DNA from 2 places in the Ancylobacter sp. SL191 genome. Region 2 is predicted to be linked to the other one. Evidence: predicted binding sites of a transcription regulator. Region 2 holds the regulator's gene; the other holds the start of a gene.
What was found. Region 2 encodes LexA, which represses DNA repair genes until DNA is damaged. Its sites were predicted from a motif close to TGTTCNNNNTGTGTTCNG; they were not measured.
Positions count from the first base shown of each region.

Region 1 (7,673 bases), 720 kb from region 2:
GATGCGAGGTGTCGGCCGGTTCGTCGGCGGGCTTGCGCTCCTCGCGGCGATGGGTGAGCGGGGTCACCGGCGCGCGCGTCGGGGTCTTGGGCTCGCGGGGCTCGCGCGGAGCCCGCGCGGCGGCGGGCTGCACGGTGGCGGCGCCATCGGCCGCGCCCGTGCCGGCCGGGGCGCTCTTGCCACGACGACGGGCGGGCTTGGCGGGGGCGTCCACATCCGGCACGACGGTCAGCGCGGGGGCTTCCAGCGCCTCGACGGGAGCAGCCTCGTCGGCGCCGCGCCGGCGGGCCGGGCGGGCCCCCTTGCGCTCGCGATCCTCGGCATCGCGCTCGGGTGCGCGGCTGCGGCCGCGATCACGGCCGCCACGGGCACGTTCGCTGCTGCCGGCACGGTCGCTGCGCTCGCGGCGCGGCTCGGAGGGCGGCAGATTGTCGAGCGTCGCGCCGTCCTTCCACTCGATCGAGCGGCCGATCAGCTTCTCGATCGCCGCCAGCGACTTGACCTCGCCGGGCGTGACGATGGTGAACGCGGCGCCCGCGCGACCGGCCCGGCCGGTGCGGCCGATGCGGTGGACATAGTCTTCGGCATGGTGCGGCGTGTCGTAGTTGAACACATGGCTCACGGCCGGGATGTCGAGACCGCGCGCGGCGACGTCGGACGCGACCAGCAGCGTGGCCTCGCCGGTGCGGAACTGGTCGAGCGCCTGCATGCGCGAGCGCTGGTCCATGTCGCCATGCAGGCAGACCGCCTTGTAGCCGTGACGCAGCAGCGACTTGTGCACCACCGCGACTTCACTCTTGCGGTTGCAGAAGATGATGCCGTTCTGAAGGTTCTCACCTTCATTGATCAGCTTGCGCAGCGTCTCGCGCTTGTCATAGTCCTCCTTGCCGGAGGCGACGAGAAGCTGCGTGATGGTCGAGGCGGTGGACGAGGGCCGCGAGGCTTCGATCTGCACCGGGTTCGACAGGAACTGCGCGACGAGGCGCTGGATTTCCGGCGGCATGGTAGCCGAGAAGAACAGCGTCTGGCGGGTGAACGGCACCAGCTTGCAGATGCGCTCGATGTCCGGGATGAAGCCCATGTCGAGCATGCGGTCGGCCTCGTCGATGACGAGGATCTCGATGCCGGAGAGCAGCAGGCGCCCACGCTCGATATGGTCGAGCAGGCGGCCCGGCGTGGCGATCAGCACATCGACGCCGCGCACCAGCTTGGCGTCCTGGTCGCCGAAGGAGACGCCGCCGATCAGCAGGGCGACATTGAGCTTGTGGTTCTTGCCGTACTTGACGAAGTTCTCTTCGACCTGGGCGGCCAGCTCGCGCGTCGGCTCCAGAATGAGCGTGCGCGGCATGCGGGCCCGGGCGCGGCCCTGCTCCAGCAGGGTGAGCATCGGCAAGGTGAAGGCCGCTGTCTTGCCTGTGCCGGTCTGGGCGAGGCCCAGCACATCGCGGCGTGCAAGCACATGCGGAATGGCCTGCGCCTGGATCGGCGTCGGCTCGGTATAACCGGTATCAGCGACGGCCGAGAGCACCTTGTCGCTCAGGCCCAGTTCGTTAAAAGGCATCTGGGATCAATTCTGCGGCTGCGCACCGCCCGCCTGGCCCCGAGCCGTAACCGGGGTCGGCTGAGTTGTCGTCGCGCGGAGCGCATCAGTCGGATAAGGTCAGACGACGGCCGCACCTTAGGCGCAAAGCTCGGAAAGTCAATGAAAATAGCCGCTTTTACGGCATTCGCCCGCGTCCCGGGTCGCAGCGTAAGCCGCATGACCGGGGTGACGGTATGAGCCGGGCCTTCGTCAAGGAAGATGGCGGCGGCGACAGCCTGCCTGAACGCCCGGTCAGCCCGCACCGAAACCTCGTCACGCGGCGCGGACTGGCGCTCATCGACCGGGCGCTCGGGCGCGAGCGCGAGGCACTGGCGGCGGCCACCGTCACGGGGGATCGCGCGGCCGTCGCCGCCGCGTCGCGGGAGCTGCGCTACTGGTCCTCCCGCCGGGCCAATGCCGAACCGATCGACCCGCCGCAGGACGGCGCGGCGATCACCTTTGGCATGCTGGTCACGCTGGAGGACGAGGAGGGCCGCTGCCGCCGCTTCCGCATCGTTGGCGAGGATGAAGCGGAGCCACGCGAGGGCCGCATCGGCTGGATCTCGCCGGTCGCCCGCGCGCTGATGGGCAAGTGGATCGGCGATGAGGTCAGCCTGCCGACCGGCGTGATGGAGATTGCCGACGTCGACACCACGCCTGAGACCGAGACCGAGGACGAGGCCTGATGCTGATCCCCGTCGAGACGCTGCTCGTCTTCGTTCCCGCCGCGCTGGCGCTGAACCTGACCCCCGGCAATGACATGCTGTTCTGCCTCGGGCAGGGCATGAAATCCGGCCCGCGCGCGGGTGTCGCCGCCAGCCTCGGCATTGCCGCGGGTGTGCTGATCCACACGCTGGCGGCGGGTATCGGCCTTGCCGCCGTGCTCCGGGCGCATCCGGCGGCGTTCGAGGCGATACGCTGGGCGGGCGTGGCCTATCTGGTCTATCTCGCGGCACAGGCCTGGCGCTCCTCCGGCCCGCTAGTGGCGCCTGCGGGTGGCGCGCCGGCCCGTGCTCTTGTCGCCTGGCGGGAAGCGGTGGTGGTGAGCCTGCTCAATCCCAAGGTGGCGGTCTTCGTTCTCGCCTTCCTGCCGCAATTCGTCGATCCGGCGCGCGGCTCGACCTTCCTGCAGTTTTTCCTGCTCGGTGCGATCCTCAACACGGGCGGCACGCTGATCAACATCGCCGTCGGCCTTTTCGCCGGCCGCCTCAGTGGCTGGCTCGCCACCCGCGCCCATGTCGCCCGCTGGCTGCAGCGCGCGACCGGCGGCATCTTCCTGCTGCTGGCCGCGCGCATCGCGTTTGAGCGGCGGTAAGAGCCGTCAAATATCCAGCAATTCCTCGCCGGCGAAGGCCGCGCGTTCGGAGATGAAGGCGAAGCGGCTTTCCGGTTTGTTGCCCATCAGCCGCTCGACGATATCGGCGGTGGCGGCGCGTTCGGCATCGTCGATGGTGACGCGCAGCAGGGTGCGCGTCTTGCGGTTCATCGTCGTTTCCTTGAGCTGCGCCGGCATCATCTCGCCGAGGCCCTTGAAGCGGCCGATATCGACCTTGCCGCGCCCGGAGAATTCCTTGCGCAGCAGCTCGTCGCGATGCGCCTCGTCCCGCGCATAGAGCGTCTTGGCGCCTTGGGTGATGCGGTAGAGCGGCGGCACGGCGAGGAAGAGGTGGCCGTTCTCGATCAGCTTCGGCGTCTGCCGGTAGAAGAAGGTGACGAGCAGCGAGGCAATGTGAGCGCCGTCGACATCGGCGTCAGTCATGATGATCACGCGCTCATAGCGCAGATCCTCGTCGCGATAGTTGGCGGCCGTGCCGCAGCCGAGCGCCTGGACGAGATCGGAAAGCTGCTGGTTCTGCGCGAGCTTGTCGCGGCCGGCGCTGGCGACGTTGAGGATCTTGCCGCGCAGCGGCAGCACGGCCTGGCTCTGGCGCTCGCGCGCCTGCTTGGCGGAGCCGCCGGCCGAATCGCCCTCGACGATGAAGAGCTCGGAGCCCGCCGCCGAGTTGTTGGAGCAATCCGCCAGCTTGCCCGGCAGGCGCAGCTTGCGCACGGCGCTCTTGCGGGAGACTTCCTTTTCCTGCCGGCGGCGCAATCGCTCGTCCGCGCGCTCGATAACCCAGTCGAGCAGGCGGCTGGCCTGCGGCGGGTTGCCGGCGAGCCAATGGTCGAACGGGTCGCGCAGCGCGCCCTCGACGATGCGCGCGGCCTCGGCGGTGGCGAGCTTTTCCTTGGTCTGGCCCTGAAATTCCGGCTCGCGCACGAAGACCGAGAGCATGGCCGCGCAGCCGGCCATCACGTCGTCGGCGGTGATGATGGCGGCGCGCTTGGCGTTGCCGGTGCGCTCGGCATGGTCGCGCAGACCCTTGAGCAGAACGGCACGCAGGCCGGTCTCATGCGTGCCGCCCTCGGCGGTGGGGATGGTGTTGCAGTAGGAGGAAATGGCGCCGTCCGCGTCACCGAGCCAGGCCACAGCCCACTCGGCCGAGCCATGGCCGCCGGGCCGCGAGGTCTTGCCGGCGAAGATATCCGGGTGGACCAGCGTGTGGCCCTCGATATCGGCGGCGAGATAGTCCTTGAGGCCGCCGGGAAAGCGGAAGGTGGCCTTGGGCGGAATTTCGCTGCCGGCGACCAGTTCCGGGTCGCAGCTCCAGCGGATTTCGACCCCGCCGAACAGATAGGCCTTGGAGCGGGCCATCTTGAAGACGCGGGCCGGCTTGAAGCGGGCGCCCTCGCCGAAAATCTGCGCGTCCGGGTGGAAGCGCACCCGCGTGCCGCGCCGGTTCTGCACGCGGCCGATCTCCTGGATCGGGCCCTGCGGCATGCCGCGCGAATAGAGCTGGCGGTAAAGCACCTGCCCACGCGCGACCTCGACCTCCAGCACGTCGGACAGCGCGTTGACGACGGAGACGCCGACGCCGTGCAGGCCGCCCGAGGTCTCGTACACCTTGCTGTCGAACTTGCCGCCGGCGTGCAGCGTGGTGAGGATGACCTCCAGCGCCGACTTGCCGGGATATTTCGGGTGGTTCTCGATCGGAATGCCGCGGCCATTGTCGGTCACGGTCAGGAAACCGTCGGCCGTCAGTTCCACCTCGATGAAACTGGCATGGCCGGCGACCGCCTCGTCCATTGAATTGTCGATCACCTCGGCGAAGAGGTGATGCAGGGCCTTCTCGTCCGTGCCGCCAATATACATGCCCGGCCGGCGCCGCACCGGCTCCAGCCCTTCCAGCACCTCGATATCCGCGGCCGTGTAACCGCTCTCGCCGGGCAGGCCGGGGGAGGCGGCGGGCGCCCGCACAGGCTTCGGCGCGGCCGGGGTCGCCGCGGGCTTGGGCGCGGCGGGGGGAAGGTCGAACAGGTTCGGATCGGACATCAGGCAGGCGGGCTTTCGCTGAATGGGGCGTCAGGCGATTCCATTACACCACATTATGCCAAAGCGCGTCAGTCGCGTGAACAGGACGTGAACAATCAGCAGCGCAGCCGTTTGCGGTTGGCGCGCACCTTGCCGCCATAGAGCCCGACAATATCGCGCGCCATCGTGTCCTTTCGGTCGGTGACGACAGTGCAGGCGAGGGGCAAGCGGCGGAGGCTCAGCCGTGTTCCCGCCCTCCTCGCGCGGCCGCCATGCGCGCGGCGCGCAGATCCGTGTCTTTCCCGCGACATGCATCCGGTGTAATGGCGCGGTCTCCATGCGCGGGGCGTTCCCCGCGCCAGTGACGGGATACGCCACGATGACGGACAGCAAGGCACGGATCGCCATCCTCGGAGCCTCGGGCTACACCGGCGCGGAGCTGGTGCGCCTGCTGGTCCGTCACCCCCGCGTGGACATCGTCGCGCTCACTGCCGACCGCAAGGCCGGCCAGAGCATGGCCGAGGTGTTCCCGCAATTCGCGCCGCTGAACCTGCCGACGCTCACCACTATCGACGCGGTGGACTGGTCGGGCGTCGATCTCGCCTTCTGCGCCCTGCCGCACGGCACCACGCAGCAGGTCATCAAGAAAGTCTTCGAGACCGCGCCGCACATCAAGATCGTCGACCTGTCCGCGGATTTCCGGCTGCGCGATGCCGGCGCCTATGAGCAGTGGTACGGCCACCCGCATCAGGCGCTGGAACTGCAGCAGGAAGCCGTCTACGGCGTCGTCGAGCTCTATCGCGACGACATCCGCAAGGCCCGGCTCGTCGCCAATCCCGGCTGCTACACCACGACCGCCATCCTGCCCGTGGTGCCGCTGATCGAGGCCGGCGCCATCGACCCCGAGCACATCGTCATCGACGCCAAGAGCGGCGTGACAGGGGCGGGCCGTGCGGCCAAGGAGAACCTGCTCTACACCGAGGTGACGGATGGCATGCACGCCTATGGCGTCGGCGGCCACCGGCACACGGCGGAATTCGACCAGGAGTTTTCCAAGGCCGCCGGCCGCAGCGTGGTGCCGACCTTCACGCCGCACCTCATCCCGATGAGCCGCGGCATCTACGCGACCATCTATCTGAAGACCGGCGCGGGCGTCGGCGCTGAGGGCGTGCATCGCGTGCTGGCCGATTTCTATAAGGGCGAGGCCTTCGTGCACGTGCTGCCGCTCGGCCAGGTGCCGCAGTCGCGCTTCGTGAAGGGTTCCAACATGGCCTTCATCGGCGTGGTGCAGGACCGCGCGCCGGATCGCGTGGTCGTCATCTCCACCACCGACAATCTGGTGAAGGGCGCCTCCGGCCAGGCGGTGCAGAACATGAACCTCGTGCTCGGCTATCCCGAGACGCTGGGGCTCGAGCAGATCGCCCTGTTCCCGTGAGGGCTCCCGTGAGGCCATGACCGTCATCTTGGACGGCCGCAGGCCGATCCGGGATCGCATGGCGCTCGCCGTCGGCTAACGATCCCGGCTCTCCGCTGCGCGGAGCCTGTCCTTGGGCTTGCAGAAGGCAAGACCCGAGGGGGATGACAGGCCAAGAGCCAGTGAAGCCTTCTACGCCTTCACCTTCACATAGCTGCCGGGCGCCTCCTCGATCGCCTTGAACGGGCCCTTGCCGGGGATGCGCGCGGGAACGCGGGCATCGTCCTGCTGGGCGATCCAGGCGAACCAGTCCGGCCACCACGAGCCCGGATGCATCTGCGCCCCGGCGATCCAGTCTTCCAGCGCGCCGCCGGGGGCCTCGCCCGTCCAGTACTGGTACTTGCCGCGCGCGGGCGGGTTGATGACGCCGGCAATGTGGCCGGAGCCGGCCAGCACGAAGCGGCCGGGATTGCCGAACATTTGCAAGCCGAGGAACACCGAAGCGGCGGGCGCGATGTGGTCCTCGCGCGTCGCGACGCTGTACATGGGCAGGTTGATCTTCTTGAGGTCGAGCTTCTTGCCCGCCAGCATCAGGCTGCCCTGCGCCAGCCGGTTATCGAGGTAGCAGTTGCGCAGGTAGAAGGAATGATTCGCCGCCGGCAGGCGGGTCGAATCCGAGTTCCAGTAGAGAATGTCGAAGGGGAAGGGCGCCTGCCCCTTGAGATAGTTGTTCACCACATAGGGCCAGATCAGGTCGTTGGCCCGCAGCATGTTGAAGGCGTTGGCCATCTTGCGGCCGTCCATCACGCCCGATTCCAGCATCTTGCGCTCGAGATGGGCGATCTGCTCCTCGTCGATGAACACCTTGAGGTCGCCGGCATGGGTGAAATCCACCTGCGTCGTCAGGAAGGTGACGGAGCGCAGGCCGACATCCTGGCCGGAAGCCGCAAGCCAGGCGAGCGTCATCGCCAGCATGGTACCGCCGACGCAATAGCCGACCGCGTGGAAGTCCTGGCTGCCGCTCGCCTTCTTCGCCACGTCGAAGGCGGTGAGCACGCCGTCCTTCATATAGGCGTCGAAGCCCTTGCCGGCGAGCTCAGGGCCAGGATTGACCCAGGAGACCACGAAGACGGTGAGGCCCTGCTCGACCGCCCAGCGGATGAAGGACTTTTCCGGCGTCAGGTCGAGCACGTAGAATTTGTTGATCCAGGGCGGGATGATGACCAGCGGCACCGCCAGCACGCTCTCCGTCTGCGGCGCGTACTGGATGACCTGCATGATCTCGTTCTGGAAGATCACCTTGCCGGGTGTGACGGCCAGGTTCT
Region 1 is NZ_CP113056.1:3,867,186-3,874,858, reverse strand. Features, by position in the region: gene OU996_RS17745 (DEAD/DEAH box helicase) at 1-1,561, opposite strand, end outside; gene OU996_RS17740 (GreA/GreB family elongation factor) at 1,777-2,268, shown strand; gene OU996_RS17735 (LysE family translocator) at 2,268-2,897, shown strand; gene parE (DNA topoisomerase IV subunit B) at 2,904-4,955, opposite strand; gene argC (N-acetyl-gamma-glutamyl-phosphate reductase) at 5,314-6,369, shown strand; gene phaC (class I poly(R)-hydroxyalkanoic acid synthase) at 6,541-7,673, opposite strand, start outside.
Region 1: the regulator LexA is predicted to act here: its motif matches at 5,032-5,049, upstream of parE (DNA topoisomerase IV subunit B).

Region 2 (7,673 bases):
GCCAAGGATGGGCAAATCCCAGCTTTCCTCGCCAATGGTGAGTTTGGCGGTTTTCGCCGAAGTGCCGTTAATGGCGTCCATGCGCGTCTCCCTGAGCATATGGAGCCGAAAGAACGGCGCACCCTGTGCCGGTGCCGCTGCGCGCTTTCGGCGTCTGGCTGGATGGCGGGGGCAAGCGGGCGGGTGAGGCCATGCCGCAGCCTGTGCAGGGAGTCGTAGCGGTTTCGTCCCCTGCTCGCAAGCGCAGCGAAGGACGTAAGACGAAGCGACGGGAATCGTTGCCGTACAGGCTTTTACGTATTTCGCAGGCGCGTTAAATCCTCCCCGCGCGGTCCAGCAGGACCGTCAGGTGCAATGCTTGTGCAAGCCTGGCGCAAGCCTCGCCGACGCCGTCAGGCGACCGACGCGGCGCTCGCCTGATCGCCGATGCGCGCCAGCGTCTCGTCCTTGCCGAGAACCGCCAGCACGTCGAAAATGCCGGGCGAGGTGGTGCGGCCGGTCATCGCCGCACGCAGCGGCTGGGCCAGCGCGCCGAGCTTCACCGCCTTCGCCTCCGCCACCTGTCGCACGGCGGCCTCGGTGCTGGCGGCGGTCCAGTCGGTGACGCCGGCGAGCGCCGCGCCGGTTGCGGCGAGCAGGTCGCGCGCCTCGGGGGTGAGCAGCGCCTGAGCCTTCTCTTCCAGCGGGAAGGGGCGGGACTTCCAGATGTAGCTGGCGCTGTCGATCAGCTCGACCAGCGTCTTGGCGCGCTCCTTCAGGCCGGGCATGGCGGCGAGAAGCTGCGCCCGGCGCTCGGGTGTGAGGGCGGCGGCGATCTCCGCGCCGTTCGGCAAATGCGGCAGCACCTCGTCCAGCGCCGCCAGCAGCTCCGCATCGGGCGTCGCCCGCATGTAGAGGCCGTTGATGTTCTCCAGCTTGGCGAAGTCGAACCGCGCCGCCGAGCGGCCCACGCGGTCAAGATCGAAAAGCTGGCTCATTTCCTCGGTCGAGAAGATTTCCTGGTCGCCATGGCTCCAGCCGAGGCGCACCAGATAGTTGCGCAGGGCGGCGGGCAGATAGCCCATGGCGCGGTAGGCATCGACGCCGAGCGCGCCATGGCGCTTGGAGAGCTTCGCGCCGTCCGGCCCGTGGATCAGCGGGATATGCGCCATCTTCGGCACATCCCAGCCGAGCGCCAGATAGATCTGCGTCTGCCGCGCCGCATTGGTCAGATGGTCGTCGCCGCGGATGATGTGGGTGACGTTCATGTCGTGATCGTCGACCACGACCGAGAGCATGTAGGTCGGCGTGCCGTCCGAGCGCAGCAGCACGAGGTCGTCGAGATCCTTGTTGGGAATGACGACACGGCCCTGCACGAGATCGTCGATCACCGTCTCGCCCTCGGTCGGCGCCTTCAGGCGGTACACCGGCTTGCGGTCGGTCGGGTAGTCGGCGGCCGGGCGGTCGCGCCAGCGCCCGTCATAGCGCGGCGGGCGGCCTTCCTTGCGGGCGCTCTCGCGCATCTCCTCCAGCTCCTGCGCGGTCGCAAAGCACGGATAGGCGCGCCCGGCGGCAATCATCTGCTCCACCGCTTCGCGGTGCCGTTCGGCGCGAGCAAACTGGTAGATCACATCGCCGGACCAGTCGATGCCGAGCCATTTCAGCCCGTCGATGATGGCGTCGATGGCTTCCGGTGTGGAGCGCTGGCGGTCGGTGTCCTCGATGCGCAGCAGCATCGTGCCGCCCTTCGCCCGGGCATAGAGCCAGTTGAACAGCGCGGTGCGCGCGCCGCCAATGTGCAGGAAACCGGTGGGCGAGGGGGCGAAGCGGGTAACGACGGTCTCGGACATATCTCTTCCGTCTCGCGTCGCCGGTAACGGGCGACGGCACAGCATGGCGGATGCGGACGGTGCGTGTACCATAGCTCCCCGGCGTGGGAAATGGCGGCGCCGCATGGCTGGCGCCCGCATTCTGGGCAGGCGCCGCGCGCCGGCGGCGAGCGGGTGGGGCAGGGGCGTGAAGGGCGCAGGCGAGCCCCGTCCGGGGCGTCAGGATGAGGGGGGCGGATGGAGGCGGCGCGGGCGGGCGCGAGCCATCGCCCTCGGCGTGCCGCGTGGCGCGCGCGGCAGCCTCATCCACCTGCCGGGGATCACCGGACGGCTCATGGAGGCGCTGGGCGCGGCACTCGCGCTGGAGGTCGACGAGCGGCGCTTCTTCCTGTTCCTGCCGGTCATGTTCGCGGCCGGCATCGCGCTCTATTTCGGTGCGCCAAGCGAACCCTGGCCCTATGCGGGCCTGATCCCCGCTGTCGCCCTCACCGTGCTCACCCTGCTGGCGCGCGAGCGCCCGCTGGCCTTCCATCTGCTGGCCCTGCTGGCGACCCTCGCCGCCGGCTTCGCCACCGCCAGCCTGCAGGTGCAGCGCATCGCCCATCCGGTGCTGCAACGCGCGGTCGACGGGGTGGAGATTGCCGGCTTCGTCGAGGCGGCGGAGCAGCGGGCGCGCGGCAGCCGCATCACCCTCGCGCTCACGCGGTTCGAGGGGCGGGGCGAGTATAACGGCGAGACCGCGCCGCGGCGGGTGCGGGTGACGCTGACGAGCCGTTCCCCGCCCGACGTCGGCGCCCATGTGGCGCTGCGGGCGAGCCTCGCCCCGCCGCCCGGTCCGGCCTATCCCGGCGGTTTCGATTTCGGCCGGCTGGCTTGGCTGGAGGGGATTGGCGCCACCGGTTTCGCGTTGGGCAAGGTGACGGTCGCTCCCACGACTGCCGAACCGCCGGCAGGGCTCGCCGTCAGCGCCTGGCTCGCGGCGACGCGCGCGACGATTGCCGAGCGTATCCGCGCGGCGCTGCTCCCGCCGGGCGCATCGGCGCCGATGCAGGGCGATGCGGCCATCGCCGTTGCGCTGGTGACGGGGCTGCGCGACGGGGTGCCGGAGAGTATCGAGGAGAGCATGCGGGTGGCTGGCCTCTCGCATGTTCTGTCCATCTCCGGCCTGCACATGGCGCTGGTGGCGACGGGCATGTTCTTTCTGGTGCGGGCGCTGCTCGCGCTCTCGCCGGCACTGGCGCTGCGCTACCCCATCAAGAACTGGGCGGCGGTGCCGGCCGCGCTGGCGGCGACCTTCTATCTCGTGCTGTCCGGCGGCGAAGTGGCGACGCAGCGCGCCTATCTGATGACGCTGATCGTGCTCGCCGGCGTCGCTCTCGGCCGGCCCGCGCTGACGCTGCGCACCCTGGCGGTCGCCGCCCTGCTGGTTCTGGCGCTTACCCCTTGGGCGGTGCTCGATCCCGGCGCGCAGATGTCCTTTGCCGCGACGCTGGCGCTGGTCGCCGCCTATGCGCGATGGGGGCGGCAGGTGGCGGAACTGCCGGGCGCGCGGCTTGGCTGGCTGCACCGGCCGGCGGTCTATATCGCCGCTCTGGTGCTGACATCGCTGGCGGCGGGCCTCGCGACCGCGCCCTTCGCCGCCTATCACTTCCAGCGACTCGCGCCGCTGAGCCTCATCGCCAATCTCGCGGCGATGCCGATCGCCTCCTTCATCATCATGCCGGCGGGGTTGGCGGGGGCGCTGCTCATTCCGTTCGGCTGGGACGCGCCGGCCTGGCATGTGATGGGCTGGGGCATCGGGCGGATGGTCGATATCTCCCGCGCCGTCGCCGCCGTGCCCGGTGCTGATCGCGGCCTGCCGGCGCTGCCGCTGGCGAGCCTCGTGCTGTTCGCGCTAGCGCTTACCGCCTTCTGCCTGCTGCGCAGTCGGCTGATGCTCGTCGCACCCGTGCTGGCGCTGGCCGGGCTCGCGCTGGCGCCGCTGCGCGACCGGCCGGACATACTGGTCGACCGCGAGGGGCGGACGGTGGCGGTGCGCCAGAGCGACGGGCGACTGGCGCTGATGGGCGACCGTGATCGCGGCCTTACCGGCCGCTTCGTCGTCGAGCAATGGCTCAGTGCCGAGGGCGAACGCGCGCGCCTCGAGGATCCGAGCCTGACGCAGGCGGCGCGCTGCGATCCGCTGGGCTGTACGCTGCGCCTGGCGGGCGGCGAGATCGTCGCCTTGTCGCGCCACCGCGCCTCATTGGAGGAGGACTGCCGGCGCGTGGGGCTGCTGATCACCACCGAGGCGCCGCCCCATGACTGCGCGGCGCAGGTGCTGCGCATCGATCCACGACGGCAGACCTCGGCGCTGGCGCTGTACCGCGATGAGGTCGGGCCGGAACCCGCGGCAATGGCCGGGCTCACCGGCCTTGCTGATGCCGAAGATGGTATCACTGACGATGAAGATGGTGGCCCGCGCGGGGGGGGCGGCGCTCCCGTTGAGGGACCGGCGGAGACGACGGCTCACATTCTGGCGCGCAGCATGGTCGAGCAGACGCAGCATCCTTCGCCGCAGAGCGCAGCGGAGAGCGGAGTGCGTGCCTCTGTCGACGCTCGCGCCAGAGGCACTCCTCAAGGGGGCGCCCCCGGCAGCGCGCCGGCGAGTGCCCCCACCGATGCGGCCAACCCTGCGCTGCCTGATGATCGCATATCCCGTCGCACGGAGGCGCCACTCCCGAACGTGAACGAGAGCGCCACGCCACTCTCCACCACTATGCCGCCTGACGACGTACTATCTGGAGCGATGGCGTCTTCAGCCGCGTCGCCGACCGCACCCGGCGCGATCGGTTCGCATCGGCCCCAGCCGTACGCGCCCGTTCTCCGGCCACCGTCACCTCTGGCGACGGCACCTGAACGGCCTACCGCACCACCACACGAACCGAGACCAAAGGTCCTCTGGCGGGTGATCGACTCCCGCCCACCGGATGGCGCCCGGCCGTGGCTGCCAGCGGCACTGCCTCCACGCCGGTGAGACGCGACGAGCCGGTCGATGCCGGTCCACGAGCCGCTCCCGGAAACGCGGCCGTTCCCGCTCAGTAGCGCCGGAACAGCGCGACGAGACGGCCCTGGATCTGCACCCGGTCGGGGCCGAAGATGCGGGTCTCATAAGCCGGATTGGCGGCCTCCAGCGCGATGGAGGCGCCTTTACGGCGCAGGCGTTTCAGCGTGGCGTCCTCATCATCGATCAGCGCCACCACGATATCGCCGGTGCTGGCGGTATCGGATTTGCGGATCAGCGCGAGATCACCGTCGAAGATGCCGGCCTCGATCATCGAATCACCGCGCACCTCAAGGGCGAAATGCTCGCCGCCCGAGAGCATTTCCGGCGGCATGTTGATCGTGCTGTCGGGCGACTGGATGGCGGAGATGGGTGAGCCGGCGGCGATGCGGCCGACAATGGGGATGGCCACCGGGCGCCGGGAATCCTCCTCCACAGCGGCAGAGGGAAGCTTCACCCGCCCAAGGCTGCCCTCGATGACATTCGGCGCAAAGGCGGCGCGCGCGGGGCGGGACTGCGCGTCTTCCGGCAGGCGGAGTACTTCGAGCGCGCGTGCCCGGTTGGGCAGGCGGCGGATGAAGCCGCGCTCTTCCAGCGCCGTGATCAGGCGGTGAATGCCCGATTTCGACCGCAGGTCCAGCGCCTCCTTCATTTCCTCGAAGGAGGGGGGCACGCCGTCCCTTTTCAGGCGTTCGTCGATGAAGAGCAGCAGCTCGTGCTGTTTGCGGGTGAGCATCGATCCCGATCCGTCTGTAGGGCGCCCGAGGGCCGTTAAGCGAAACAAATCACGAACAAACACTATCCGTTCTTTGTGTGTTCCACAACGGGGAATTCTCGCCCTGCCGCAACTCTGGCGCGCGACAGACAGGTCGGTTATCTGTATGCAATGGCCCAGATATTGCCTAATGCCTATGCATAGTCCTGCGTGCAGCACGAAAGGCGCGAGTCGTGATCGGAACCATAGCTGACATTGTCGCCGCCCACCGCGCGGGGCGGGCCCGGCCGGCGGAAACGGTGGCGCGGGCGCGGGCACTTATCGTGGCGCATGGCGATCCGGCGGTGTTCACGGCGCTGGTCGACGATGCCGGCATCACGACCCAGCTCGCGCGGCTGGAGGGCGCCGACCCCGCCCAGATGCCGCTCTACGGCGTGCCCTTCGCGGTGAAGGACAACATCGACGTCGCCGGCCTGCCGACCACCTGTGCCTGCCCGGACTATGCCTATCCAGCCACGCGCGACGCGGCGGCGGTGGCGCGGCTGCGCCGGGCGGGGGCGATCATCCTCGGCAAGACCAATCTCGACCAGTTCGCCACCGGGCTCAACGGCACGCGCTCACCCTATGGCACGCCGCGAAATCCCGTGCGCGATGATCTGGTGCCGGGCGGGTCGAGCTCCGGCTCGGCGGTTGCGGTCGCGGCGGGGCTCGTGGCCTTTGCGCTGGGGACGGACACGGCGGGGTCCGGCCGCGTGCCAGCGGGGCTGAACAATATTGTCGGTCTGAAGCCCAGTCTCGGCCTTGTCTCGACGCGCGGCGTCGTGCCCGCTTGCCGCTCGCTGGACTGCGTGTCGGTCTTCGCGCTCACGGTGGAAGACGCGCTGCTGGCGACATCGGTGATGGCCGGGCCGGACGAGGATGATCCTTATTCGCGCGTCTTGCCGCTGGGGGGGCTCGCCGGTTTTCCGGCCGGGCCGACGCTCGCCGTGCCGCGCGCGCAGGATCTCGTGACCTTCGGTGACCGCGCCTCGGAGGCGGGGTTCCGCCGCGCCGCCGAGCGCATGGCGCGGCTGGGGGCGCGGCTGGTCGAGATCGACCTCACACCGTTCTTCGAGACGGCGCGGCTGCTTTATGAGGGGCCGTGGGTGGCGGAGCGCTACGCGGCGGTCGGCGCCTTTCTCGAATCGCGGCCGGCCTCGGTGCATCCGGTGGTCGCCGGCATCATCGAGCAGGGCCGCCATTTCAGCGCCGTCGAGGCATTTCGTGGGCAGTACCGGCTGGCGGAGCTTAAGGCGCAGGTGCGGGCGGCGCTTGCCGGCATCGACGCCCTGATGGTGCCGACCATGCCGACGGTCTTCACCGTCGCGCAGATGCAGGCCGAGCCGGTGCGCTGCAACAGCCAGCTCGGCGTCTACACCAATTTCGTCAACCTGCTCGATATGTGCGGCCTCGCCGTGCCGGCGGAGATTCGCGCGGATGGCGCGCCGGCGGGCATCACCCTGCTGGCGCCGGCGGGGCAGGACGCCCATCTCGCCGCGCTCGGCGCTGCCTTCCATCGCGACACCGGGCTGACGCTCGGCGCGACCGGAGCCGCTCATCCTGCCGCCTCCACCGCCATGCCCGCCCCGGCGCCCGGCTATGTGGCGGTCGCCCTGTTCGGGGCGCATCTGTCCGGCCTGCCGCTCAATGGCGAGCTGGTCGAGACCGGCGGGTTGTTCATCCGCGAGGCGCGCACAAGCCCGGATTATCGTCTCTTCCTTCTGCCGGAGGGCCGGGTGCGCCGGCCCGGCCTGCTGCGCGGGGGCGCGGGTTCCGGCGGGCGCATTGCCTGTGAGGTCTGGGCGCTGCCGGAAGCCGCCTTTGGGCGGCTGGTGGCGGGCATCCCTGCGCCGCTTGGCATCGCCACGGTAACGCTGGAGGACGGCACGTCGGTGAAGGGCTTCGCCATGGAGGCCGCTGCTGCACCAGCGGCGCGCGACATCACCAGCTTCGGCGGCTGGCGCGCCTTTTTGGCGGATGAGGCGGCGCGGCGCGGGCTTCTGGCGCCGGCGGGCTGAGAAGCCGAATCAGCTGGCGCCGGTAAGCGCCTGAAATCAAACGGTCTGAG
Region 2 is NZ_CP113056.1:3,147,907-3,155,579, forward strand. Features, by position in the region: gene gltA (citrate synthase) at 1-81, opposite strand, end outside; gene gltX (glutamate--tRNA ligase) at 393-1,829, opposite strand; gene OU996_RS14275 (ComEC/Rec2 family competence protein) at 2,086-4,824, shown strand; gene lexA (transcriptional repressor LexA) at 4,886-5,587, opposite strand; gene atzF (allophanate hydrolase) at 5,800-7,623, shown strand; gene OU996_RS14290 (GntR family transcriptional regulator) at 7,660-7,673, opposite strand, start outside.